2 regions of the Shinella sp. S4-D37 genome follow, and region 1 is predicted to be linked to the other one. Evidence: riboswitches for the same ligand, from Rfam matches in the RefSeq annotation. Region 1 holds a riboswitch; the other holds the start of a gene.
What was found. A riboswitch is a leader RNA that binds a small molecule or an ion and turns the genes downstream of it on or off. The one in region 1 is predicted to bind cobalamin.
Positions count from the first base shown of each region.

Region 2: linked by a shared signal. The riboswitch ahead of AB3G45_RS29165 (TonB-dependent receptor plug domain-containing protein) and the one ahead of AB3G45_RS04265 (ABC transporter substrate-binding protein) in region 1 are both predicted to bind cobalamin.

Region 1 is NZ_JBFNXL010000003.1:50,728-58,254, reverse strand. Features, by position in the region: gene glnH (glutamine ABC transporter substrate-binding protein GlnH) at 1-57, opposite strand, end outside; gene AB3G45_RS04290 (aspartate aminotransferase family protein) at 78-1,415, opposite strand; gene AB3G45_RS04285 (MurR/RpiR family transcriptional regulator) at 1,412-2,296, opposite strand; gene AB3G45_RS04280 (3-keto-5-aminohexanoate cleavage protein) at 2,388-3,227, shown strand; partial or broken gene AB3G45_RS04275 (NAD(P)-dependent oxidoreductase) at 3,346-4,758, shown strand; gene AB3G45_RS04270 (hypothetical protein) at 4,828-5,193, shown strand; cobalamin riboswitch at 5,248-5,481, shown strand; gene AB3G45_RS04265 (ABC transporter substrate-binding protein) at 5,638-6,678, shown strand; gene AB3G45_RS04260 (FecCD family ABC transporter permease) at 6,675-7,527, shown strand, end outside.
Region 2 is NZ_JBFNXL010000010.1:11,734-19,260, reverse strand. Features, by position in the region: gene AB3G45_RS29190 (dihydrodipicolinate synthase family protein) at 1-120, shown strand, start outside; gene AB3G45_RS29185 (aldehyde dehydrogenase) at 176-1,672, shown strand; gene AB3G45_RS29180 (D-2-hydroxyacid dehydrogenase) at 1,669-2,595, shown strand; gene AB3G45_RS29175 (mandelate racemase/muconate lactonizing enzyme family protein) at 2,595-3,797, shown strand; gene AB3G45_RS29170 (sialidase family protein) at 3,988-5,145, shown strand; cobalamin riboswitch at 5,374-5,578, shown strand; gene AB3G45_RS29165 (TonB-dependent receptor plug domain-containing protein) at 5,738-7,527, shown strand, end outside.

The DNA.
Region 1 (7,527 bases):
CTGGCTGAAGGCGAGGGCCGATGCGAAGGCGGCAAATAGAATGGTACGCAGTTTCATGGTCGTTCCCCTTTGCTTGGTTATGCGTGTGGAAGGGCGCTCGTTGCGGCGTCGATGGCGTCGCCAAGCCGCTCGACGATGCGCGTGATGTCCGCGCGCCCGGCGATGAAGGGCGGGGCGATGAGCACATGGTCGCCCTGCCGGCCGTCGATCGTGCCGCCCATCGGATAGACCATCAGGCCGCGCGCCATGGCTTCCTTCTTGATGAGGCCGTTGAGCTTGAGTTTCGGGTCGAAGGGCCGCTTGCTCGCGCGCTCGGCGACGAGCTCGACGCCGCGGAACAGGCCGCGCCCGCGGATGTCGCCGACATGGTGGTGGTTGCCGAGGCGCTCGACGAGCTGGCGCTCCAGCTCCGCGCCCATGGCGACGACGTTGGCGAGCAGGTTCTCGCGCCGGATGACCTGCTGCACGGCAAGGCCGGCGGCGGCCGCCATCGGATGGCCCATATAGGTGTGGCCGTGCTGGAAGAAGCCGGAGCCGCCGGCAAAAGCCTCGAAGATCTTTTCCGACAGCAGCACGGCGCCGACCGGCTGGTAGCCGCCGCCGAGCCCCTTGGCGATGGTCATCAGGTCCGGCGCCACGCCGTCCTGCTCGCAGGCATGCAGCGTGCCGGTGCGCCCCATGCCGCACATCACCTCGTCGAGGATAAGCAGCACGCCGTAGCGGTCGCAGATGGCGCGGATGCGCTTGAAATAATCGGCAACCGGCGGGACGGCGCCGGCCGTGGCGCCGACGACCGGCTCGGCGACGAAGGCGATGACCGTATCGGCGCCGAGTTCGAGGATCTTGTCTTCCAGCTGCTGCGCGGCGCGGGCCGCATAGGCCTCGTCGCTCTCGCCGGTTTCCTGCAGGCGGTAGGCGTAGCACGGGTCGATATGGTGGGTCTCGACGAGCAGCGGCTTGAACTGCTGCCGCCGCCACTCGTTGCCGCCCGCGGCAAGCGCCCCGAGCGTATTGCCGTGGTAGCTCTGCCGGCGCGCGATGATGTGGCGGCGCTGCGGCTCGCCCTTCTCGACGAAATATTGCCGCGCCATCTTCAGCGCCGCCTCGACCGCTTCCGAGCCGCCGCTGACGAGATAGGCATGGCTGATGCCGGCGGGGGCATCCTCGACGAGGAGGGCGGCCAGCGCCTCGGCGGCCTCCGAGGTGAAGAAGCCGGTATGGGCATAGGCGAGCCGGTCGAGCTGTTCGTGCAGCGCGGCGATGACGGCCGGATGGGCATGGCCGAGGCAGGAGACGGCCGCACCGCCCGACGCGTCGATATAGGCCTTGCCCCCGGCATCGAACAGTTCGATGCCCCGGCCGCCCACGGCGACCGGCATGCGGGAATGGATGGCGCGATGCAGAAGGCGGGTCACGGACGCTTCATCCTTGTCTTGAGATGGGTGTCGAGGGCGGCGGACTGGCGGTCGACGGCGGCCAGCGCCGCGCCCGCCGCATCCCCCGCCTGGCCGGCGACCAGCGCGCCCAGCACTTCCGCGACGACGAAGGCCGGCGACATGGTGTGCAGGAACGAGGGACTTTCGGTGGGGATGACGACCGTGCAGGCGGCAAGCTGGGCGAGCGGCGAGACGAGACTGTCGGTGATGGCGACCAGCGGCACGCCGGCCGCGCCGGCATAATCGGCGATCTCGATCGTCTGGCGCGTATAGGGCAGCACGCTGACGGCGACCATCACGTCTTCCGGCGTCGCGCTGGCGAGCGCATCGGCGCCGATACCGCCGACGGCGTCGAGCATGACCGAGTGTTTTCCCGCGAGCGAGAGGATGTAGTGCAGGTGCCAGGCGGGCGAATGGCTGGAGCGCAGGCCGAGGCAATAGATGCGCCGCGCCGCGCCGAGCCGGCGGGCGGCCTCCACCAGCGTTTCCAGCGATTGCGGCTGCGAAAGCCGGCCGATCTGGGCCGCGATGCCGCCGAGCATGTCGGTCGCCAGCACCTGGTCGCCCTTGAGCTTCTGGCTTTTCGCCTGCGCGCCGACGCGGCCGGCAAAGCCCGTCACATCGCCGCGCATGGCGTCCGCATAGGCCTGGCGGATATCCTCGTAGCCGGCAAGGCCGAGATGCTTGGCAAGCCGCGTCATGGTCGCGGGCTGCACGCCCGCCTGCCGCGCCTGCTCGCGCATGGAGAGCAGCGCGACCTCGCGCGGCTGGTTCAGCACATAGCGTGCGGCGGCCTGGAGTTGCTCCGACAGGGTGTCGAAGGCCTGGACGATCTGATCTGCGAGAGGGCCGGTTTGCATGGCGATCGAATACACCCTTCCAAATGGGATTGCAACACTTGTTTCATTTATATAGAATTATGATCCAGATGAATCATTCTATGGACGCACGATGACAGATTCTCCCGAACCGCGCCGCGTGGCCATCGCCGTGGCGCCGAACGGCGGCCGGCGCGTGAGGGCCGATCACCCCGCCATTCCCCTGACGCCGGCCGAACTGGCGGTCACCGCCGCGCAATGCCTGGAGGCGGGCGCGGCGATGATCCACGCCCATGTGCGCCGGGCCGACGGCCGCCATCTTCTCGACGCCGAGGCCTACGGGGCGGCGATTGCGGCCATCCGCGCGGCGGTGGGCGATCGGCTGATCGTCCAGATCACCACGGAAGCGCTCGGCCTCTATGCGCCCGCCGAGCAGATCGCCGTGCTGAAGGCCGTGAGGCCGGAGGCGGCCTCGCTGGCGCTGCGCGAACTCGCGCCGGACGGGGCCGCCGAACCCGCCTTCGCCGCGGTGCTTTCCTGGATGAAGCGGGAAAACGTCCTGCCGCAGATCATCCTCTACGAACCTGCCGAGGCGATCCGCCTTGAAGGCATGATCCGCCGCGGCCTCGTGCCCTGGCCGGATATTCCGGTGCTCTACGTGCTCGGCCGCTATACCCTGTCCCAGACCTCGCAGCCTGCCGACCTCCTAGCCTTCCTCGCGCCGGAGGCGCCGCGCTTTTCCAACTGGAGCGTCTGCGCCTTCGGCCGCCATGAGGCGGCGTGCGTTGCCGCGGGCGCCCTCCTTGGCGGCCATGTCCGCGTCGGCTTCGAGAACAATCTCTTCAGGCCCGACGGCAGCCTCGCCGCCTCGAACGCCGACCTCGTCGAAACCGTCGCGACGGCGCTCGGCCGGCTCGGATATGCTCCGTGCAGCGCCACGGACATGCGCGAGGGTTTTCACGTCCGGTCGTGACCGGGCGGGCGATGGCGCACCGCCGCTTGCGAGGCCCGGAAAACTCCCTTACGGAAGAAAAGGGACGAGCGGGGAGGGCGCCATGCAGGATCGAAACACGGCTTTGCCGGAAGGCGCGCGGCTCGACGATCCCGAGCGGGCCTATCGCGTCCTGATCGCCGACCTGATCGGCCTGCGGTTCGACGGCGCGGGCCGGCCCGATTTCAGCGAGGTCGCGGCGCATATCGCGGAACGGGGCGGCACCTTCCACGATGCGGCCTACCAGGGCGAGGCCCTGCCGCCCGGCATTCATTTCTTCTACCAGCCGGATATCAGCACCGAGGCGGAGATCCTGGCGCAGACGTCACGCGGGCAGTATGACGCCCTCATCGCCGCCGCGACCTTCATTCCGCGGCAGGCGGTCTTTCCGCTCGGCGGCGTGCGCATCGGCGCCGGCACCGGCAATATGGGCTCTTCCTCCTGGGGCGGCGGCAACGGGGAGGGCGGCATCGCGCCCCTGATGAACACGCCCGGCATCAACAGCCGCGCCACGGCCCAGATGGTCATGAAGGCGCTTTTGAAGGTGACGCCGGACCTGCCGGTCGATCATCTGCACGAGCGCGTCGCGAGCGGCGATTTCGACACCGGCCGCGACCTCAAGTCCTATCCGACGGCCAAGCTGGAGGGGCGCCGCATGGCGGTCGTCGGCTACGGCAATATCGGCCGCGAGGTGGCGAAGCTCGCCCGCGCCTTCGGCATGCGCGTGGCGATCCACGCGCGCGCAAAGCATCGCCGGTGGATCGAGGCGGAAGGGTTCGACTATGCCGCCTCTCCGGTGGAGGCGGCGGCGGGCGCCGATGCGCTCAGCGTGCATGTCGGCCTCGGCCGGCTCGATCCGGTGACGCGCGCCTACGCCAATGCCGGCATCGTCGGCGACGGCGTGCTCGCGGCGATGAACCGCGGCGCCGTCGTCGTCAACTACGACCGCGGCGAGGTGGTGGATGCCGGCGCGCTCGACCGGGCGCTCGCCTCCGGCCAGGTGCGCCACGCCGCCATCGACGCCGATCTCTTCAAGGACGCGGCGAGCGGCGCGCTCAGCGGGCCCATGCTGCCCTATCTGACGCTCGCCGCCCGCCATCCCGGCAAGCTCGAACTCCTGCCGCATGCGGCGGCCGATACCGACCATCCCTCGCGCGTCGCCGGCGCCTGCCAGGCCGTCGACCAGATCATCGACGTCATCCGCCACCGCCGTGTCCGCAATCTCAAGGGCGACCTGCCGGAGGGCTATGTCGATGGCGGGGCCAAGGTGCCGCACGGCATCGGCCGCGTGACGGCCGCCACGCTCGCCGCCGCCGTCGCCGACCCGCGGTTCTCCGAACTGCACGGCATCGCGCGCGAAATCTTCGATACGCTGGAGGCGATCGTCGAGGCGGTGGACGAGGGCATGACGCACCAGCCGGCGGCCGGCGACGTGACCGCGCTCACCCAGCTTCTCCTAAGCCAGCAGCGGCTTCTCGAAGCGCTCGGGCTGGACGGTCCCGCCGAGGCCTGAGGCGGCTCCGGGAACTTTCCCCGTCACCATAAGTTCCCTCCCCGACACATTTTTCAGGGAGTGACCGCCATGACCCATCAGCAAGACGAACGCGGCGATCCGCTGACCCGCACGCACGAGCCCGCCCGCAAGGACTATGCCGCGCGGGAAACCCGCCAGGGCGGCCTGGGGCGGCCGGTGCTGAAAGTGCTCGGCATCAGCCTGGCGCTTGCCTTCCTCGTCTGGGGCGCCGTGGAGATCTGGGGCGAAAGCACCGATCCGACCGTCGACACGGACCAGTCGTCCTCCACCTCCGGCGGCACGCCGGCTGAGGGCACGATCGACGACACGGTTCCGGGCGGGGGCGAGACCGTTCCGACGGACCGCGATCCCAATGCGGATTCCGGCACCGGCGGGGAAAGCCAGCGCGTGACGCCGGACGGCACGGGCAACTGACCGCAACCGATCCATTTGGAGACCTTCAGCGCCTTGACGCCGCCGCGCGCGGCGGATTAAGGATGTCGAGACGGTTCCCCGAGGGATGACTCCCAGGGGATTAATAGGGAACACGGTGCGGACGACCCCAACAGGGGCCCATTCCGTGGCTGCCCCCGCAACTGTAGGCGGATTGCCGCCTGTCCTTGGACGCGTTTTGCGTCATGCCACTGCGGTTCTCCCGCGGGAAGGCAGACAGGCAGCAGATATCCGTGAGCCAGGAGACCTGCCGTCGTCGAACCACTTTCCAAGTCACGGGCGGGGATGCCCGGAACAGGAGACCCCATGACGACCCTGGCTGCCCGCAACGGCAGAGCTTCACTCGTTTTCTCCCGACCGCAATCGGCTCGCCACTCTCGGCGCACCGGCTGAGCCCGCACGCTTTCACTCATCCGGGAGAAATCCATGATCATTCTGCCTGCGGCCGCGCGCGCCGCATCCCTCCTTTCCGCGCTGGCCGGCGCGGCCGTGTTCGTCCTCTCGTCGGGTGCCGCCCGGGCGGCCGCGACGCAGTATCCGCTGACGCTGGAAAATTGCGGCCGTCCCGTTACCTTCGAGAAGGCGCCGACGCAGACCGTGTCGATCGGCCAGAGCTCGACCGAGATCCTCTACATGCTCGGCCTTGCCGACAAGGTGGTGGGCACCGCGCTGTGGGTCGGTCCGGTCCTGAAGGGCTACGAGGAGGTCAACGCCAAGATCGACCGCCTCGCCGACAATGACCCGAGCTTCGAGAGCGTGCTCGGCAAGAAGCCGGATATCGTCACCGTCCAGTTCCAGTGGCAGGTGGGTCCGGAAGGCGTGGTCGCCAAGCCCGAGCAATTCGAGGAACTCGGCATTCCCGTCTATACGTCGCCTTCCGATTGTGTCGGCAAGGACAACAGCGCGGCGAGCGACGGCGTGCGCCACCAGGTCTTCACCATGGAGCTCGTCTACCGGGAAATCCGCGAAATGGCGCAGATCTACGACATTCAGGACAAGGGCGAGGAGGTCGTCGCGGCGCTGAAGGCCCGCGAGGCGGCGGCCCGCGCCAAGGTCGCCGCCGCCGAAGGCAAGCTCTCGGCCGTCTTCTGGTTCTCCAGCGCCGCCGATGCCGACCCCTATGTCGCCGGAAAGAACGGCGCGCCGGGCTATATCATGTCGGCGCTCGGCATCGAGAACATCATCAAGACCGACGATGAATGGCCGACCGTGGGCTGGGAGACCATCGCGAAGGCCGCGCCGACGATGATCGTAGCCGGCTCCATGGAGCGCCGCCGCTATCCGCTCGACAGCCTCGAAGCCAAGCTGGACTTCCTGAAGACGGATCCTGTCGCTAGCCTGATGCCGGCGGTCAAGAACAACTATGTCTTCGACATGGACGCGCAGGCGATGAACCCGACGATCCGTACCATCGAGGGCATCGAACTGCTCGCCGACGCCATCGAAAAGGCTGGTCTGGCGAAGTGACGGCGGATCATCCTATCCTGCTTCGGACGGGCGCCGCTGTCGCGGCGCTCGTTCTCCTGCTTTTCGCCCTCGGCGTCGGGGCCGCCGTCGGCGAGACCGCCATTCCGCTCGACGTCGTGGCGAAGACGGCGGCCAATCGCCTCTGGAATGCCGGCTATCCGCTGGAACCCATCGACGAAGGCATCATCTGGAACTACCGGCTGAGCCGGGCGATGGTGGCGGCCTGCTGCGGTTCGGCCCTTGCGCTGTGCGGTGTCATCCTGCAGTCGTTGCTGCGCAATGCGCTTGCCGATCCCTATATCCTCGGCATTTCCGCCGGAGCCTCGACCGGCGCCGTCTCCGTCGCGATCCTCGGCATCGGCGCCGGCGCGCTGACCCTGCCTGCCGGTGCCTTCCTGGGCGCGCTCGTCGCCTTCGGCCTCGTCAGCGCGCTTGCCGTGCGGGCGGGCCGCGGCACGGGGGCGATCATCCTTGCGGGCATTGCCGGCTCGCAACTCTTCAACGCGCTCACCTCCTTCATCGTCACCAAGGCGGCGAGTGCGGAACAGGCGCGCGGCATCATGTTCTGGCTGCTCGGCAATCTTTCCGGCGTGCGCTGGCCGGATGTCTGGCTGGCGCTGCCGGTGGCGGTGCTCGGCCTTCTCGTGTGCCTCTGGCATGCCCGCGCGCTCGACGCCTTCACCTTCGGCACGGAATCGGCCGCCTCGCTCGGCATTCCGGTGCGCCGGGTCTATGTCGTGCTGATCGCCGTCTCGGCGCTGATGACGGCGGTCATGGTCTCCATCGTGGGATCGATCGGTTTCGTCGGCCTCGTCATTCCCCATGCCGCGCGCATGGTGGTCGGCGTGC
Region 2 (7,527 bases), on a different contig from region 1:
CTCATCGGCTTGCCGTCCAGCCGGTGCCGCCCGCCAACGCGCGACGTTCGTGATCTCTATCGTGAGGAAGCGCGAACGATGATGCTCGAAACCGGTGTTCCAGGCGTTCTGAAGCGATAGCCATCGCTGCCGGACGGGCCCGACCTGCACCCGCGACATGAAGGAGACTACCGGGATGGCACTTTCCCTTGAGCAGGCACGAGATATCGCAGGCGCATTGCGAATAAACGCAAGAGCGTTCATCGACGGGGCATTTACCGACGCCACGGGCGGCGCAACGTTCGAGACAATCAACCCGGCGACAGGGCAGATTCTCTGCCGGGTTGCGCATTGCGGCAGCGCGGATGTGGACCGGGCCGTCGCAGCAGCGCGTCGGGCCTTCAACGACGGTCGGTGGTCGCGTGCCGCACCGGAGAAACGCAAGGAGGTGCTTCTGCGCCTTGCGGGGCTGGTTCGGGAAAACGCGCACGAACTTGCCGTTCTCGAGAGTCTCGACAGCGGCAAGACGATCACCGACTGCCTGCACGAGATCGCCAACGAGGTTCCGACGTTCTTTCAGTGGTACGGCGAGCTTGCCGACAAGACGTTCGGCAAGGTCGCTCCCACCGGGGAAGATGTGTTGGCGCTTGTCGTCAAGGAGCCGGCCGGTGTCGTCGGGCTCGTCCTGCCTTGGAATTTCCCGCTGCTCATGGCGGCATGGAAACTGGCCCCGGCTCTGGCCGCAGGATGCTCGACCGTCGTCAAGCCGGCCGAGCAGACGCCGCTTTCCCTCATCCGTCTTGCGGAGCTGGCCCAGGCCGCGGGACTGCCAGACGGCGTGCTGAACGTCATTCCGGGGGGCGGTGAAACGACCGGCCAGGCCATCGGGCGCCACAACGATATCGATATCGTCTCATTTACCGGATCCACCGAAGTCGGCGGCTATTTTCTGCGCTATGCGGGGGAAAGCAACTTGAAGGTTGTCGGCTTGGAAATGGGTGGCAAGAGCCCACTCATTGTCCTCGATGATGCAGACTTGACCGACGATCTGATCGAGGAAGCCGCGAGAGCCGCGTTCTGGAACGGTGGACAGAATTGTTCCGCCAACATGCGCCAGATCGTCCACGCGTCGGTCGCCGATCTTTTCCTGGAGAAGGTCTCTGCCCGCGCCAGAGCCTATAAGGTCGGTGATCCGCTCGATCCACAGACCGATATCGGCGCGATGGTAACCGAAGAGCATATGGCGCGCGTCCTCGGCTATATTGAGCGCGGCAGGAGCGAGGGCGCCCGATTGCTGACCGGCGGGCGATGCGATGGTCCCGGCTACTTTATCGCGCCAACCGTCTTTGCAGCGTTGAAACCGGACATGACGATCGCGCGGGAGGAGATTTTCGGGCCGGTGCTCGGAGTTCTTGCGGTCGATGACATGGCCGAAGCGCTGCAACTGGCGTGCGACACGCAATACGGCCTGCACGCCTCCGTCTTCACCCGCGACATTGACCGTGCGCTCTACATGGCGCGGCGCCTTCCTTGCGGCACGGTCTCGATCAACAGTTTCTCCGAAGGAGACGTCAAGACACCGTTCGGTGGCTACAAACGCTCGGGCTCGCTGGCGCGCGACAACGGGACGGAAGCCCTCGACCAATATCTCCAGACGAAGACGATCTGGATCAACAGCAGGCCACCCGCATGAAGAAGATCGCCCTCTGTATCGAACTGCCGCCACACCAGCAGCAACGGCTGCGCGATGCGATCGGCTCGGATGACTTGCGGGTTTTTCTACCGGGGACGGACCTTTCGGACGATTGCCTGGATGAATGCGAGATCGTGTTCGGCAATCCGCCGGCATGCTGGCTAGCCGCGGCGCCGGGTTTGCGTTGGGTACAGCTGGAGTCCGTCGGCTTCGGCGAGTATTCCGAGCTGGACCGGTCAGTCAATCCCGGCCTGATCCTGACGAATCTGGCAGGTTTCTTTGCCGATCCTGTCGCCGAGACCGCATTGGCCGGCATTCTGGCGCTCGGGCGGGGAATCGACCGGCTTGTCCACCTGAAGGACAGCAAGACCTGGCAGGGCGATCCTCTGCGCAGCCGCCTGCGAATGCTTCGGGGCGCCCACGTCGTGATGGTGGGTTTTGGCGCAATCAACCAGCGGCTGGCGGAACTTCTGGCAGCCTTCCATTGCCGGATTACGACGATCCGCAGCGGCACGCCCACCGAGACGCTCGATGCGGCGCTACGCAGGGCCGACATCGTGGTCTGCACCGCACCGGATAGCGCACAGACGCGCGATCTGTTCGATGCGGCCCGCCTGTCGTTGCTGCCCGCGCATGCCATTTTCGCCAATCTCGGGCGTGGATCTATCGTCGACGAGATGGCGCTGGTCGCCGCCCTGTCTGAGGGAAGGCTCGCCGGTGCGGTACTCGATGTCACGCGCAGCGAGCCGCTGCCGGAAAACCATCCCCTCTGGGCATGTCCGAACACGCTTCTAACGCAGCATTCCGGTGGCGGCTCGACCGATGAGCTGGATCGCAAAATCGACGTCTTTCTTGCCAATCTCGTCCGATACCGCCGAGGCGAGCCGCTTCACGACGCGGTTGATTTCAATAGAGGATACTGATGCCCAATATCGCCAAAGTACGTTGTGTCCTGCTGAGCTCGCCCTATGCCGATGCAGATGATCCCGAAATCAAGGAGTGCTTTCCGAACGGCCCCAAGCGCACGATCGGCATGGTGGAGATCACGCTGGACAATGGTGTCACGGGAATAGGCGAGGGCTATCTAGCAGTATTCGCGCCGCTGGTTTTCCAATCCATGGTCAACCTCTGCGAGCCCTATGTGCTCGGCAAGGACGGCTTTGACATTGACAGGCGGGTGAAGGACCTTCGCAGCCTTTGCGACTACTGGTCTCTGCAAGGCGCTGCGCGTCATGTCATAGCGGCGTTTGAAACGGCGCTGCAGGACGCGAAGGCAAAAAGCCTTGGAATCCCGGTTTTCGAACTGCTCGGTGGCGCACAGGCAGACTCCATCCAGATCTACGGCAGCGGGGGCTGTTGTGACGCCAAGGAACAGTTTCTGCGCGAGCTCGATCTGCTGGCCTCGCTCGGGATCGAGATCTACAAGATCCGTTCGGTCAAGCGCGATATCCTGCGTACCGCCTGGGTGCTCGAAGAGGCCGGCAAGCGCGGCATTCGTGTCGGCGTCGACATGTGCCAGAATTTGGCCGATCCCCCACAGGAGGTCGAAGACGTCGTGCAATTCGTCAATGCCGTGCACGCGCTCACCGATTATCGCATGGTCTTTGTCGAAGAAGCCATCGGCCCGGATTGCCCCGAAGGCTTCCGTGAGTTGCGAAGCCGCATCGACGTGCCCGTATGTGGTGGCGAGATCATCACCACGCCGAAGGAAATGATCGAGCGCATCAATGCCGACGTCTACGATTTCGTACAGCCTGACGCCTCGGTGATGGGAGGGATTTCGGCGGTGATCGACGTTTTCGCTGCAGCCAGGGCGAAGGGCGTGGATGTCGTCGTCCACGCCTGGGGGGGCGCAGCGGCCATCATGGCAAGCTACCATGCTGCTTTTGCCGCCGGCGGAAAACTGGTCGAGTATCCGATGCTCGCCTTTCCGCTCGGTAGCGAGATGATTGGTGATCAGGGCAGGATCGAAGGCGGCCGGCTCATTCGCCCGACCGCTCCGGGCCTGGGGCTGACGCTTACGCCCGAGATGGAAGCCCGCTACCCGTTTGACGAGACCGCCGTCTATTCCTGTGTCCTTAACGACTGGGGACCACCGCCGGACAGCTATTGGCAGCGGGGCTGAGCCGATGACAGAGTGCTGGACCCCGCGCTGAAAAGTGCCACAAGGCGGGCGCCGCAAACCGATGCGGCGTTCCCCCGCCATGGCAAGCGGGCTCCCATTCATTTTTTCAGCGCTCCCGGCCGACGATTTGTACCGGCACCCGGCATGCTTTCTCATCCAAGGAACCACAAACAATCAGGACGGCGCGGCCATGAGTGAGAAAGCGCAGCATGGATTGGTCGACGTTTCCGACGCTCGCCATGGCGTGGTTCATAGCGAGGCATACGCCTATTGCGCGCATCCGCACATTGTTGTTGCACCGGATGGCGCCTGGGTCGTCGTCTTCAATCGTGCCCCACGTAGACCGTTTGTACTGCATCCCCCTGAAGAGCCGCTCTATCACAATGTCATCATTCGCTCGCGGGATCAGGGCCGTTCGTGGAGCGCTCCTCTGGTGGTTCCCGATTACAACCGGTCTGGCACCGAATGTGCCGGGCTTACCGTGTTGTCCGATGGCCGCTTGATGCTCAATCAATGGCAATTCGAATGGCTACCCTTAGAAAAGGCCCGACGGCGCATCGATCAGGCGGGCCTCACCTACCCCAAGGCATTCATGAAGGGCTGGCAGCTCTCCCCCGAGCACACCGCCGAAAATATGCCACCGGAAATGTTCGAGCATGTTGCTCCGTGGGTCCGCGGCGGCGGTCGTACCTTCGTCCATTTTTCCGACGATTGCGGGATGACTTTCGGTGACGAGGTTGAAATCGACACATCGCCGCGAACCGGCGGCTACGGAATGCGCGGTGCCGTCGAACTTCACGATGGCAGGATTCTCCTGCCCCTGAGCGACGTTCCCAACTACCGCCAGGTTTTTTCCGTTGAAAGCATTGACGCCGGTAGAAGCTGGTATCCGCCCGCGGCGATCGCTCATGGCGACGCGCATGAATTCGAAGAGCCCGCATTGTTGGCGTGTAGGTCGGGAAAGTTGCTTCTTGTTCTCAGGGACAATGCGACACGCTCCCTTCATCAGGCGGAATCGATGAATGGCGGTCTGTCCTGGACTGCACCGGTTCCCCTGCCGATCAAAGGCTACCCGGCCCACTTACTGCAGCTCCATGACGGTCGAATTCTGATGACGTATGGTTGGCGTTTTCCCGATTTCGGAATTAGGGCCGTATTGTCGAATGACGAGGGAAAGTCCTGGGATATCGCCAGGACGTTCTGCATTCGCGGTGCGATGCCAAACAAGAACCTCGGCTACCCTGCGACCATTGCTACGGAAGAGGGGGGCTTTTTCACAGTTTATTACGGCGAGGACCCAAGCGGCGTGACCGGTATCCACGGCACCTCCTGGGATATCGCAAGATAACCCTGCGGGCGATGTCATGTTGATTCTCCTGAGCGCGCCTGGACGACTTCCGGCTGGGAATGTGCAGGCGGGCTGAATGGATGGAGCGGCTGCCTCTCTACCGGTGACCTGCGTCGAACGGATCGCGATGGCGAACCGGCAGTCCGGCCAGCGCAATCATATGAGCGCAAAATGGTCCAGACTGTGGGAAATGCCATGCATCCCTTGACCCAACTTTAGGCCGCCGATAAGCTTGGCCACGGAATAGGTTCCGTCAGCATGACGGATGAAAAGGGAACACGGTGAGGACTACCCATCAGGGGCCGAAACCGTGACTGCCCCCGCAACTGTAACCGCCGAGCTTGCCTCATGATGCCACTGCGCGAACGCGCGGGAAGGCGGGACAAGCGATGACGCGGAAGTCAGGAGACCTGCCTGTGCCGGTCACCCATGCCAGGATACGGGGAGTGTCCGGGCGCGGCCGTCCGTAGCGGTGACATTGTCGAAGATGTCGCCGCGTCGATGGACGGTTTATGGAAGCGTCAGCTCTCCGGAAATCCTCACTCGCCCGCGGTTGGTAACCGTGCAGGGATCAGCCTGCCGTGGGGGAAATATGAAGACCTATCTGGCAGGGGCTTCCCTGCTTGCGATCGTATGGTGTCAGCCCGTCCTGGCGCAGGATCAGCCAGCAACCGAAACGCCGACCATGCTCGACGAGATCGTGATTGCCGACGGTCTCACCTCGGTGGAACTCAGAAAGTCCGGTCGCGCCGTCACCGTCATCACCGGCAAAGAGATCGAGAAGAACCAGGTTCGCTACGTGGCGGATGCGCTTCGGTTCGTGCCGGGTTTTGCCGTATCGCAGACAGGGCCCTACGGTGGCCTGACGCAGGTGCGCGTGCGCGGCGCGGAAGGCAATCAAGTGCTTGTCGTCATCGACGGCGTCGAGGTCAATGACAATGGCCAGGGCGAATTCGACTTCGGCAGCCTGCTTGCCGACGATATCGATCGCATCGAGATCCTGCGTGGCCCGCAGAGCACCTTCTGGGGCGCCAACGCCATGTCCGGCGTCATCAACATCACCACAAAAAAAGGCGAGCGCAACTCAACCAAATCCACGGCCCGGACAGAAGTCGGTACGGATGGCACGGTGATGGGCGCGCTCTCCACACGCGGCGGCGGCGAAAATTTCGACTATTCGCTCGCCGGCGTCCTGCGCCGTTCGGAAGGTTTCAACATTTCCGACATCGGGAAGGAAGACGACGGCGACCGCAACGGCACGCTGAACGGGAAATTCACCGTAGATCTGTCGCCCGATACAGTGGTGGACGGCACGCTGCGCTACGTCAACCGCCGCAGCGATCTGGATCCGCAGCACTACGACACCGCAATGACATATGATGCGGACGATTACATGAAAAGCCGGGAGTTCTTCGGCTCGATCGGCCTTACCAACACCGCGCACGACGGCGCGCTGACACAGAAGGCACGCTTTTCCGGCAACGACATCCATCGCTTCAACCACTCCGAGGACTTCGGCGACAGCTGGAACGACGGCAACCGCTACAACGCGACCTACCAGGCCTCCTATCGCTACGACGCGCTGGAAAATCAGGTCAATCAGGTGACCGCCGGCTACGAATGGCAGCGCGAGACCTTCTCGCCCTCGCATCTTGCCGAGACCTTCAGCCGCATCGCCCATTCGCTGATCGGCGAATATCGCGGTGAGTTCTTCGACCAGTTCTATCTCAACGCCGGCGCCCGGCAGGACTGGAACGACGCCTTCTCGGATGCCGCGACCTGGACGGTGAGCGCCGCCTGGCAGATCCCGGAAGCGGAAACGCGGCTCCATGCCTCCATCGGCACGGCCGTGACCAACCCCACCTTCTACGAGCAGTTCGGCTATATCCCCGGCACGTTCAGGGGCAACCCGAACCTCAAGCCGGAGGAAAGCCTCGGCTGGGACGTCGGCGTGGAGAAAAGCTTCTTCGACGGCGGCCTCGTCGTCGACGTCACCTATTTCAACCAGAACCTCGAAAACGAGATCGCCACGGTCTACAATCCCGACTTCACGTCGACGCCGGTCAATCGCAACGGCGAAAGCCGCCGGCAGGGCGTCGAGGTTTCCGCGACCGTCGATTTCTTCAACGGCTTCACGATGGGGGGCGCCTATACCTATACCGACGCGAGCGAGCAGACGGTGGCCGGCGGGCCGCGCCTTGCGGAAGTGCGCCGCCCGCGCCATACGGGCTCGCTGAACGCGGCCTATCTGTTCCATGACGACCGGGCGCGCGTCTTCGCCGAGGCGGTATTCAACGGCAAGATGGAGGATGCGGTCTTCGCCACCTTCGTTCCGCCGCGCGTCACGCTCGGCGGCTACACGGTCGTCAATGTCGGCGGCAG